3 regions of the Enterobacter sp. FW301-JW81 genome follow, and region 3 is predicted to be linked to each of the others. Evidence: predicted binding sites of a transcription regulator. Region 3 holds the regulator's gene; each other region holds the start of a gene.
The links. The regulator LexA, encoded in region 3, represses DNA repair genes until DNA is damaged. The targets are predictions, from matches to a motif close to TNCTGTATGTACATACAGNA.
Positions count from the first base shown of each region.

Region 1 (4,271 bases), on a different contig from region 3:
GGCGTTATCGGAGTTTTGCTTAACCGTCGCCGTCAGCTCTTCCATACTGGCGGCGGTCTCTTCGAGCGAGGCCGCCTGCTGCTCGGTGCGGGCGGAAAGATCGTTGCTTCCTGCGGCAATTTCGCCTGCGCCGGTGTAGATGGAATCGGTGCTTCCGCGTACGGCGCTGACGGTGGTCACCAGCGACTGCTGCATCTCATGCAGGCCGGCGGCCAGCTGACCCATCTCGTTGCGACCAGAGATTGCGATATCCTGCGTCAGGTCGCCCCCTGCAATGGCGCGAATATGGTTCATAATGGAGTGGAGTGGTTTTAACAGCAGGTGTTGTAAACCCTGCCAGATGACCACCAGCACCGCGATAACGGCCAGCAAAATCGCCGCCAGCGTCCACTGCATCTGCGTGAAGCTGCTCTGGTTCTCTTCGGTTGCGGCCTTCAGCAGGGTATTGTTTTCGGCGCGCCAGCGGTTATAGACCGCTTCCATATCGTCCTGCGCCTGCTGCGCGTCCAGATCGCCGTAGGCCTGGTAGTTGTCGGCGCGCAGATACTCAATCGACAAACGCATCACTTCGTGCATCTGGTTCCAGGACTTCTGCATCTCGTCGGTTAATGCCGCCTCCTGGCCCTTAACCTGCGGCAGCTTCTGCCACTCTTTGTTATAGGCTTCGGCTTTTGCCAGCGAGTCACCTGCGGTGCCAAGCAATTTATTGATCGCCGCAAGGGAAGCCGGATCGCGCTGGTTTTTCAGGTAGCGGATCGCCACGCGGGTCACGGTGACGCGCGTTTTCACCAGCGTGTTCACGCTGTCGCTCAGGCTTTCCTGCTGGGCATTGAGCACGCCGGAATTCTGGAAGTTATGGCGATCGTTGCTGACGGCAGAGTAGAACAACCCTCCCGTGACAACTTGCAACAGACAGAATATGGTGAGGGCAAAGATAATACCGGTAATCACGTGCAGATTTTTCAGCATAGCGGTCGTCCGTTAGGGAAAATGCAGGGGTACATCATTACTATCGTCGTAGAGAATTTAAACTTTAATTAACTTGCGCTTAACTACGGGGTCCTTGAAGGAACCCGTTGTAAATCCGGATCATTTTTATGAGGAAGGTCAGCATGAGCAGCATTGATAAAAGCGGGACGTACGCGCTCGGAACGCGGACGGTTAAACGACTGGGCTATGGCGCGATGCAGCTGGCGGGGCCGGGCGTCTTTGGGCCTCCGAAGGATAAGCAGGCCGCGCTGGAGGTGTTACGCGAAGCCGTGGCGGCGGGGGTGAACCACATTGATACCAGTGATTTTTATGGCCCTCACGTGACTAACCAATTGATCCGCGAGGCGCTTCATCCTTACCGGGACGATCTGACGCTCGTCACCAAAATCGGTGCCCGTCGCGACAGCAAAGGCGCCTGGCTGCCGGCATTCTCCGCCCAGGAACTGACTCAGGCGGTGCATGACAACCTGCGTAATCTGCGGCTTGACGTGCTGGACGTGGTGAATCTGCGGATCATGTTTAGCGCGCACGGGCCGGCGGAAGGGTCGATTGCTGAACCGCTTTCCACCCTGGCTGAATTACAGCAGCAGGGGCTGGTGCGGCATATTGGCTTGAGCAACGTCACGGCCACCCAGGTCGCGGAGGCGCAGAAGATGGTGCCGGTGGTGTGCGTGCAGAACATGTACAACATTGTGAACCGGGGCGACGACGCGCTGGTGGATCTGCTGGCGCAGCAGGGGATTGCCTATGTGCCATTCTTCCCGCTGGGGGGCTTTACGCCGCTGCAGTCTTCCGGGCTCCAGGCTGTTGCCGACTCGCTGGGCGCAACGGAAATGCAGGTTGCGCTGGCATGGCTGCTGCAACGCTCCCCGAATATCCTGCTGATCCCGGGGACCTCTTCCGTGGCGCATCTGCGGCAAAACCTTGCGGCAGGCGAGCTGCGGTTACCGCCTGAAGCCCTGGAAACGCTGAATTCGCTGATGGACTGATTGTGACAGACGCAAGGCCCGAAGGGCTTTGCGTGCTTATGGTCCTGTCTGACTTTTCTGTCTGTGAAGCGCTAATGCTTCCGCCACGATCTCCTGCTTGCTCTTACGCGTCTCAAAGGCGGTGATTCTGATGTACTCCATCAGGTCGGGATCGATGCGGGCGCTCAACATCCTGAGATCGGCCTCCTTTGCCACACCGCGTGCAACGCGCTTGTCTGGATAATCACGGGCTGGCATAGAAAACGGTCTCCAGTAAGTCTTGTTAATTTGTGCTCTAAAATATGCTTCTATCTGACTTTAAAGTCAATATGAAGTGAGATTGTAGTGATTTAATTTTATGCGTATTCATTTTTTGTAAGTGATAAATAAGTCATTAATTTATGACTTTAAAATGACTTGTGCCAGGAGGGCTACTCACGCTAACCAGGAAGAACCATGAGGCGCGTTCCGGACAGAGGATGCAGCTAAATTAAATCCGCTCAAACTTCAACGCGTTTGGGTTCGCCTCCGGAAATGACCTTGATCCCTGGCCATAATCCGTAATACTGTATTTATATACAGTATCTGGCGAGAAAGGCATTATGGACACTCTCTTTTCTTATCATCCAAACCAATGCATTGAATTACCTTTATTTTTAGAGCGTGTTGCCTGTGGTTTCCCCAGCCCGGCGCAGGATTATGTGGAGGATCGTCTCGATCTTAACCGGCTGGCAGTGAGACACCCCAGTGCGACCTATTTTATCAAGGTGAGTGGAGATTCCATGATTGGGGCGGGGATCGGCGACGGCGATCTGCTGGTGGTTGACCGTTCGTTAAACGCCGAACACGGGGATATCGTCGTTGCGTCGGTCGCCGGTGAGTTTACGGTGAAAGAGCTGCAGACCCGTCCGGTGCTGAGACTTCTGCCACATAATACCCGCTATCAGCCGATTACCTTTCAGTCCGAAGAGGAGCTGCAAATCTTCGGTGTTGTCACCCACACCCTCAAAACGCATAAACATGTTCGCGCTGGTTGATGTGAACAGCTTCTACGCCTCCTGCGAGAAGGTGTTCCGCCCCGATCTGGAGGGGAAGCCCATCGTGGTGGTTTCCAATAACGACGGCTGCATTATTTCCCTGTCGCGGGAGGCAAAGCAGTTCGGTATAAAAATGGGTGAGCCGTATTTTAAGTTCAAAGAGAAAGGCTATCCGTCGCGGGTTTACGTCTTTAGCTCGAACTATGCGCTGTATGCCGATCTCAGCAGTCGGGTGATGCAGACGCTGACCGATCTCGCCCCGGCAATAGAGATTTACTCGATTGACGAGGCGTTCGTGAACGTGTCAGGGGTCAGTCACTGCATGTCGCTGGAAGCGTTTGGTCACCAGATGCGCACGCAGGTCTTTAAAAATACGGGCTTAACCGTTGGCGTCGGCATTGCCCCGACAAAAACGCTGGCCAAGCTGGCTAACTATGCGGCGAAGCGATGGGCCGGCACCGGCGGCGTGGTCGATCTGTCGGGTCGCGAGCGGCAGCGTAAGCTGCTGGCAAACGTTGCGGTAGAGGAGGTGTGGGGCGTAGGGCGGCGCATCACGAAAAAGCTTAACGCAATGGGGATTACCACGGCGCTGGATCTGGCGGATGCGTCCTCATGGGTCATTCGCAAACATTTTAACGTGGTGCTGGAACGCACGGCGCGCGAGCTTCGCGGCGAGCCCTGCCTTGGCCTGGAAGAGTTCACCCCCACGAAGCAGCAAATTATCTGTAGCCGTTCGTTTGGACACCGCATTACCCAATATGAAGAGATGCATCAGGCGATTTGCGCCTACGCGGAGCGGGCAGCAGAAAAACTGCGCGGCGAGCATCAATATTGCCGTTTTATCAGCGTGTTTGTGCGCACCAGCCCGCATGCGGACAACGAAATTTATTACGGCAATCAGGCCTCCGTCACCCTGATGACGCCCACCAATGACTCGCGGGATATCATCCGTGCCGCCACGGAAGCGCTGGGGCGGATATGGCTCGACGGGTATCGCTATATGAAGGCCGGGGTGATGCTGGCGGACTTTTTCAGCAGCGGCGTCGCCCAGCTTAATTTGTTTGACGATAATCGGCTGCGCGCCAACAGCGCGGCGCTGATGGAGATAATCGACAGCGTAAATCATTCCGGTAAAGGGAAAATATGGTTTGCCGGGCAGGGTATTGAGAAGTCCTGGGCGATGAAGCGTGAGATGCTGTCACCGGCCTATACGACGCGATACGCCGATTTGCCGGTGGCGAGGTAGATAATCGTAGCGCTATTTCTTTTGCGTCAG
Region 1 covers NZ_JBYTBA010000001.1:752,571-756,841, forward strand. The annotation lists gene tcp (methyl-accepting chemotaxis citrate transducer) at 1-969, opposite strand, end outside; gene AC3WOK_RS03660 (aldo/keto reductase family oxidoreductase) at 1,113-1,979, shown strand; gene AC3WOK_RS03665 (hypothetical protein) at 2,016-2,216, opposite strand; gene umuD (translesion error-prone DNA polymerase V autoproteolytic subunit) at 2,561-2,995, shown strand; gene umuC (translesion error-prone DNA polymerase V subunit UmuC) at 2,979-4,241, shown strand; gene AC3WOK_RS03680 (hypothetical protein) at 4,254-4,271, opposite strand, start outside.
Region 1: the regulator LexA is predicted to act here: its motif matches at 2,523-2,542, upstream of umuD (translesion error-prone DNA polymerase V autoproteolytic subunit).

Region 2 (4,271 bases), on a different contig from region 3:
GCGCGGTAGTTAAACATCAGCTTTTCAATGCGTTTATCGGCGAAAGTGATATCCAGCGCCGGCAGGTTACGCGGCTCGGTTTGCAGAACGATATTCATGGCCGCCCGATCGGCATCGCTGAAGAACCCGTTGTACAGCTGGGCATCCACGTTTTCTGACGGCACGAACGGCTCGGCTTCGGCAAAGATGGCGACCACTTTCTCGCGCACCTGCGGGTTTTCCCGCAGCACTTTCAGGTTATCAAGGCAGTGCTGTCGGTTAATGCCCAGCCTGTCGGCATCTTCCGGGCGCAGCGTATTCGCCTGCGCCAGTACCGGGCATTTATTGATATGCACCAGTTTGACCGGCACCGCAGGCAGATCGCCGAGTTCATTTTTCGGGGTGTAAAGCCGCTCGCGCAGGGTATCGCTGTCGAGCTCCAGCAGCGGCGAAATGTCGCCGGCTAAATCCACCATGATGACCGCATTACGGTTGTCCGGATGCCACGCCAGCGGTGCGACCCAGCTGGTATTGCCGCGCCAGGCGCCAAACATGCCGGAAATATGCACCAGCGGCTTCATCTGCGGCACGTCAATCAGCGTGGTCAATTTCTGCTTGCTGCGGTGGCTCAGCAGATACTCAAACAGCCTTGGCTGCGCGCTTTTCACCAGCCTCGCCATGGCAATGGTGGCATAGACGTCCGCCATCGCGTCGTGGGCATTGCTGTGCTCGATACCGTTGGCGCGCGTCAGGTGCTCCAGCCGGAAGCTCGTCAGCCCTTCCTCATTTTCCGGCCAGTTGATGCCTTCAGGACGCAGGGCATAGCAGGCGCGCATGATGTCGAGTAAATCCCAGCGCGAATTGCGGTTCTGCCAGCTCCAGGCGTAGGGATCGTAGAAGTTGCGATAAAAGATGTTGCGCGTCACTTCGTCATCGAAACGGATGTTGTTGTAACCGACCACGCAGGTATGGGGGACGGTGAACAGATCGTGGATGCGGCGGGCGAACTCCGCCTCGCTAAGGCCTTTTTCCCGCGCTTCCTGCGGCGTGATCCCGGTGACCATGACCGCGCCCGGCTGCGGCAGGTAGTCATCAGCGGGCTTACAGTAGAAGACCTCAGGCTCGCCAATGATGTTGAATTCGTCGTCGGTGCGGATGGCGGCAAACTGCGCCGGTCGGTCCAGCGCCGGGTGAGTGCCAAAGGTTTCGTAGTCGTGGAACAAAAAAGTCGGGCGTGCGGCAGAGTCAGACACCAGTAATACCATCCTGTTAAAAAATGACGTGACTATGGTAAACGATCGCGCGGGCCAGACCGAATAAAAAGCACCGTTGTGACACAAATTTGCGCGGCAGCTTCAGCGGAAAATCTGCGTCCTGTCACATTTTTTTGCAATTAAGCCAGGTAACGACATCAGAACTCCCGTAAAAAGGTCATCGATTTTTAATGACCTGAGGATATACCGTTGAAACGCCGTCTGTTTATTGCTGTTTCTTTACTCGCTTCGAGTGTCTCATCTGCTTTTGCGGCCGAACCGCTGGATTTTTCGCCGCAGCCTCCGGCCATTCAGGCTGGCTCCTGGGTGCTGATGGATTACACGACTGGTCAGATCTTAACGGCGGGCAACGAACATCAACAACGTAATCCGGCGAGCCTGACCAAGCTGATGACGGGCTATGTGGTGGATCGGGCCATTGATAGCCATCGCATTACGCCGGACGACATTGTCACCGTAGGACGTGATGCCTGGGCAAAAGGCAACCCGGTTTTTGACGGTTCGTCGCTGATGTTCCTGAAAGAGGGCGATCGCGTCTCCGTGCGCGATCTGAGCCGCGGTCTGATTGTCGATTCCGGTAACGATGCCTGCGTGGCGCTGGCAGATCACGTGGCGGGCGGCCAGCCGCAGTTTGTGAAGATGATGAACGACTACGTGCAAAAGCTAAACCTGCGCGATACGCACTTTGAAACCGTCCACGGGCTGGACGCGCCGGGCCAGCACAGCTCGGCTTATGACCTGGCCGTACTCTCCCGGGCCATCATTCACGGCGAGCCTGAGTTTTACCATATGTACAGCGAAAAGAGCCTCACGTGGAATGGGATCACCCAGCAAAACCGCAACGGCCTGCTGTGGGATAAAACCATGAACGTGGACGGTCTTAAAACGGGGCATACCTCGGGGGCAGGCTTTAACCTGATTGCGTCCGCCGTTGACGGCCAGCGTCGCTTGATTGCGGTGGTAATGGGGGCGGACAGCCCGAAAGGGCGCGAGGACCAGGCCCGGAAACTCCTGCACTGGGGGCAGCAGAATTTCGATACGGTGCAGATCCTGCACAACGGTAAAAAAGTGGGGACAGAGCGTATCTGGTACGGCGATAAGGAGCAGGTGAAGCTGGGCACCGACCAGGACTTCTGGCTGGCCCTGCCGAAAGCGGAAGTGCCGAATATCAAAGCCAAATACGTGCTGGATAAAAAAGAGCTGGAAGCGCCAATTGCCGCGCATCAGCGGGTCGGTGAGATCCAGCTCTATGACCGCGACAAGGTGGTAGCCCACTGGCCGCTGGTGACGCTGGAGGCCGTTGATAAAGGCGGCCTGTTCTCCCGCATGAGCGACTATCTGCACCACACGCTTTAACTGCTGCTGAGCAGACTGGCAGGGTTGCGAGTCTGCTCACATAATAAACACTTCACGTTTGCCGATCGGCCAGAATTCGCTTTATAGTGTATAAATATACAGTGATAAATGGAGGCAGCATGGACTACAGCATTAAGCAGCAACAGAAACGTAAGATTGCCGGTTTTCATTTGGTCGGGCCGTGGGAACACACGGTAAAACAGGGTTTTGAACAGCTGGTGATGTGGGTCGACGGGCGTCACATTGAGCCACTGGAGTGGGTTGCGGTCTACTACGATAACCCGGATGAGGTCCCGGCAGAAAAACTGCGCTGCGACACGGCCGTCACGGTACCGGATGATTTCGTTATCCCGGAAAACAGCGAAGGCGTCATGATGACGGAAATCGCGGCCGGGGATTATGCCGTGGCGACGGCGCGCGTGGAAAACTACGACTTCGCCACGCCTTGGTATCAGTTCTTTAATTCCCTCCTGCAGGACAATAAGTACCAGATGGCGCTTAAGCCCTGCTTCGAGCGCTATCTCAACGACGGCAATGCAGACGGCTTCTGGGATATCGAAATGTACATCGCAGTAGAGCATAAAACGGTTTAAGCCTGCTAAATGAAGGGTTTTTCAGCCGGAAGCGATCCGCCCGGCTGAAAACACAGTACAATTGTGATTTGCCGTGTAGCTGGAGAGCGGGTGTGCGTCCCGACAAATCATTAACCCCTTTTGAAATTCGCTTGTACAAACACTACCGCGTGGTGCATGGATGTCGCATCGCGCTGGCGTTCGTGTTGACGTTTGTCCTGGTCCGCATGCTGGATGTTCCGGAAGGGACGTGGCCGCTGATCACGCTGGTGGTGGTGATGGGGCCCATCTCGTTTTGGGGAAACGTTGTTCCGCGCGCCTTCGAGCGAATTGGCGGGACCGTTTTAGGCTCGGCGCTTGGGCTTATCGCCCTGAAGCTGGAGCTTATATCGTTTCCAGTTATGCTGGCATGGTGCGGTGCCGCTATGTTCCTGTGCGGCTGGCTGGCATTGGGCAAAAGACCGTATCAGGCGCTGCTGATTGGGATTACTCTCGCGGTGGTGGTTGGTGCGCCCGCCGGAGATATGACCACCGCGCTGTGGCGAAGCGGGGATGTCATTCTGGGGTCACTGCTGGCCATGCTCTTTACCGGTATCTGGCCGCAGCGTGCTTTTCTGCACTGGCGCATTCAGATGGCCAACTACGTTACCGCATTTAACCGCGTCTATCAGGCCGGTTTTTCTCCCAACCTGGTTGAGCGTCCCCGGCTGGAAAAGCATCTGCAAACGATCCTCAACGACGTGGTCAAAATGCGCGGCCTGATCACCCCCGCCAGCAAAGAAACCCATATTCAGAAAGCAATTTTCGAAGCCATCCAGACGGTAAGCCGCAACCTGGTCTGCATGCTTGAACTGCAGATCAACGCGCACTGGGCCTCGCGCCCCAGCCATCTGCTGATGCTTAACGCGCAGACCCTCAAAGAGACCCAGCAGATGACGCAGCAAACGCTGTTGACCATCGCACACGCGCTCTATGAAGGTAACCCGCAGCCGATACTGGCGAACAGCGAGCGGCTGAATGAGATCGTTGCGGAGCTGAAGCAGTTAATCAATGAACGCCAGAGCGATAACGTGGCAGAAACACCTATTCA
Region 2 covers NZ_JBYTBA010000002.1:531,632-535,902, forward strand. The annotation lists gene sbcB (exodeoxyribonuclease I) at 1-1,244, opposite strand, end outside; gene dacD (serine-type D-Ala-D-Ala carboxypeptidase DacD) at 1,443-2,609, shown strand; gene sbmC (DNA gyrase inhibitor SbmC) at 2,729-3,202, shown strand; gene AC3WOK_RS09390 (FUSC family protein) at 3,295-4,271, shown strand, end outside.
Region 2: the regulator LexA is predicted to act here: its motif matches at 2,694-2,713, upstream of sbmC (DNA gyrase inhibitor SbmC).

Region 3 (4,271 bases):
CCTCCGCGCAGCATGGCCTGAATGGTCATCGACAGCGTGCCGGTCTTAGGATCGAGCAGACGTCCGGTACGGGAACGGCCGCCCTCCACGAAGTACTCCACGGAATAGCCGCGGCTGAACAGCTCGCCGAGATATTCACGGAATACGGTGGAGTAGAGCTTGTTGCCCTTAAAGGTACGCCGGATAAAGAAGGCGCCCAGGCGGCGGAAAATCGGGCCTGCTGGCCAGAAGTTCAGGTTGATGCCGGCAGCGATGTGCGGCGGCACCAGCCCCTGGTGATAGAGGACATAGGAAAGAAGCAGGTAGTCCATGTGGCTGCGGTGGCAGGGAACATAGACAATTTCATGGCCATCGTGCGCCAGCTGACGTACGCGCTCGGCGTTATGAACGTTGATGCCCTGGTAGAGGCGGTTCCAGGTAAAGCCGAGAATACGATCGGAAAGGCGGATCATCTCGTAAGAGAAGTTCGCTGCAATCTCTTCCATCAGCGCAATGGCGTTCTGCTGGGCTTTCTCATGCGAAATTTTCTTGCTGCGCGCTTCGTCTTCTACGGCGCGGGCAATCGCTTTGGAAGCCAGCAGCTTGTTGAACAGATCCTGACGCGCCGGGAGGCGTGGCCCTACGGCAGCCAGGCGCTGACGGGCGAAGTGCATACGCGCCACGCGCGCCAGTTTTTGCGCGATGATCTTGTCGGTGCCGTGCTCGTCCGCCATTCGACGCAGCGAAACGGAAGGCGAGAAGCGCACAAAGCTGTCGCGTCCCAGCCAGGAGACCGCGAAGAATTTCTGGATGCCGTTAAGCATGCGCAGCGGTGGATTCTCTTCACCTTTTTCACGGCCCGGACGGCGACCAAACATCACCGATACCGGCACCATCTGCACATCCAGGTCAGGATTGCTGCGGTGCAGGTCGAGATAGTCATGGAACAGCTTGATGGACTCTTCTTTTGGCGTGTAATAGGTAAACACGCGAGGTCCGCCATGAATGAACACGTAGCGCGGCAGCAGGGTGCCGTCAACTTCCAGCGGTTCAAGCGGGTCAGGTAGGTCATGCGCCAGACACTGGGCGCGAAGCGTCAGTAAGTCTGCCTTCGAGTTATAAGGCAAAACGTACATAATAGGACGCGACGTATCGAGCCCCAATTCCAGCGCGGGTTCTGCTGGGATAGACTTGCTTTTTACCAGGATGCTTAATGGTAAATTAAGTAATTTGTAGTAAATTCGTGGCCAGCCGGACATAAACGATGTAAAGCCTCTGGTTAATAATGCAATTGCGGCGCAAGGATAACAGAAAGCGCGCAAAATTTCTGTTGTTACCCGTCATACTTCAAGCGGCAGCGAAACGCGCTACAGCTATAGTTACTGACGCTATTTCCAATAAAAGGTTCTTTTAATGGCCAATAATACCACTGGGTTAACTCGAATCATCAAAGCCGCCGGCTATTCCTGGAAAGGTTTCCGCGCCGCGTGGATCAATGAAGCCGCTTTTCGCCAGGAGGGCGTCGCCGCTATCATCGCGGTGATTATCGCCTGTTTCCTTGATGTTGATGCAATAACACGCGTACTTCTGATCGGCTCCGTGCTTCTGGTGATGATAGTGGAAATTCTTAATAGCGCTATTGAGGCTGTTGTTGACCGTATCGGCTCTGATTTCCACGAACTCGCTGGCCGGGCAAAAGACATGGGCTCTGCTGCCGTGCTGCTGTCAATTATTACTGCCGTTATCACCTGGGTCACGCTGCTTTGGTCACATTTCCGATGAGCCTCGAGGAATAATTAAGTCCCTGGTTTTTTGTGCAGTTTTTGGTTCCAAAATCGCCTTTGACTGTATATACTCACAGCATAACTGTATATACACCCAGGGGGCGGAATGAAAGCGTTAACGACCAGGCAGCAAGAGGTGTTTGATCTCATCCGGGATCATATCGGCCAGACGGGTATGCCACCCACGCGTGCGGAAATCGCGCAGCGTCTGGGCTTCCGTTCTCCGAATGCTGCCGAAGAACACCTGAAAGCGCTGGCACGTAAGGGCGTGATTGAGATTGTTTCGGGCGCGTCACGTGGTATCCGCCTGCTGGTGGAAGAAGAGACGGGCATTCCGCTGGTGGGGCGCGTTGCTGCGGGTGAGCCTTTACTGGCACAGCAGCATATTGAAGGCCACTATCAGGTCGATCCAGCCATGTTCAAACCGAGCGCTGATTTCCTGCTGCGCGTAAGCGGTATGTCAATGAAAGACATCGGTATTCTTGACGGCGATCTGCTTGCGGTTCACAAAACGCAGGATGTGCGCAACGGCCAGGTCGTGGTCGCACGCATCGATGACGAAGTCACCGTCAAGCGCCTTAAAAAGCAGGGTAACACCGTCCAGCTGTTGCCTGAAAACAACGAGTTCTCCCCGATTGTGGTGGATCTCCGTGAACATAACTTCTCTATCGAAGGACTGGCGGTTGGGGTTATTCGCAACGGTGAATGGCTTTAATCTCTTCCTGACAGGCTACGGCTCCGCTGTAGCCTGATTCATTTTCTGCTCCCGGTATTTTTCATGTCACTGCTGACGGCATCCGATAAGGCATTGTGGCGTCTTGCTCTGCCAATGATTTTCTCCAATATCACCGTGCCCTTGCTGGGTCTGGTCGATACTGCCGTTATTGGTCATCTTGATTCGCCTGTTTATCTTGGCGGCGTGGCGATTGGCGCGACGGCAACCAGCTTCCTGTTTATGCTGCTGCTCTTTTTGCGCATGAGCACCACCGGACTGACCGCACAGGCTTATGGCGCAAAAGATCCGCTGCGTCTGGCTCGCGCGCTGGTGCAGCCGCTGATACTTGCGCTTGGCGCGGGGGCGTTAATCGTTTTACTGCGCGCTCCCCTGATTGACCTTGCGCTTCATATCGTTGGCGGCAGCGAAGCGGTACTGGAGCAGGCGCGACGTTTTCTTGAAATCCGCTGGCTCAGCGCGCCCGCCTCGCTGGCTAACCTGGTTCTGCTGGGCTGGCTCCTGGGCGTACAGTACGCCCGTGCACCGGTGATTTTGCTGGTAGTGGGTAACCTTCTCAACATCGTGCTGGATATCTGGCTGGTGATGGGTCTGCATATGAACGTGCAGGGTGCGGCACTGGCGACCGCGATTGCAGAATACGGAACCTTTATTATTGGTTTGTGGATGGTCTGGCGCGTTCTGGCGATGCGCGGGATCTCCCTTGCGCTGCTTAAAACCGCCTGGCGCGGGAATATCCGTAAGCTGCTGGCGCTCAACCGTGACATCATGCTGCGCTCGCTGCTTCTTCAGCTCTGTTTCGGCGCGCTGACGGTTTTCGGGGCCCGGCTGGGGCCCGAAATCGTCGCGGTCAACGCGGTATTGATGACGCTTCTGACCTTTACCGCCTACGCGCTGGACGGCTTTGCCTATGCGGTTGAAGCGCATTCTGGGCAGGCGTATGGCGCGCGCGAAAGCGGGCAGCTACAGGATGTCTGGCGGGCAGCCTGCCGTCAGTCGGGACTGGTCGCGCTGGCGTTTGGTCTGGTTTATGCCTGTTTTGGCGAGCAGATTGTGGCGTTACTCACCTCTCTTTCTTCACTGCGCGAGCTGGCGGGCCATTACCTTATCTGGCAGGTGATTTTACCGGTGGTCGGCGTCTGGTGTTATCTCCTGGACGGCATGTTTATCGGTGCGACGCGCGGAGCCGAAATGCGTAACAGCATGGCTGTCGCGGCGGCCGGATTTGGCCTGACGCTGTTGACGCTACCGTGGCTTGGCAACCACGGTTTATGGCTGGCCCTTGCCGTCTTCCTCTCGCTGCGGGGGTTATCGCTGGCTTTTATCTGGCGGCGCCACTGGCGGGACAATACCTGGTTCCCCTCGCGTCACGATATATCGTGACGGTTAAAGATTCCGAATATGAAACCAACAGCCGAATCCTTAACTACAATAATTATCACGTCCAGCAGAAAAGAACGTAACGGACGTTACGACCCGACGCTTAACTAAGAGGACACGATGATGAATAAAGACGAAATCGGCGGCAACTGGAAGCAGTTCAAAGGTAAAGCGAAAGAACAGTGGGGTAAGCTGACTGATGACGATATGACCGTCATTGAAGGTAAACGCGATCAGCTTGTCGGTAAAATTCAGGAACGTTACGGCTACGCGAAAGATCAGGCGGAAAACGAAGTCAAAGACTGGGAAACCCGTAACGACTACCGCTGGTAACGCTGAATAACCCACGAGGCGGCTCTAAGCCGCCTTTTCTTTTGTCGCTAACGCGGCTTTTT
Region 3 covers NZ_JBYTBA010000009.1:67,180-71,450, reverse strand. The annotation lists gene plsB (glycerol-3-phosphate 1-O-acyltransferase PlsB) at 1-1,238, opposite strand, end outside; gene AC3WOK_RS22010 (diacylglycerol kinase) at 1,393-1,761, shown strand; gene lexA (transcriptional repressor LexA) at 1,870-2,478, shown strand; gene dinF (MATE family efflux transporter DinF) at 2,542-3,879, shown strand; gene AC3WOK_RS21995 (CsbD family protein) at 4,000-4,209, shown strand; gene zur (zinc uptake transcriptional repressor Zur) at 4,257-4,271, opposite strand, start outside.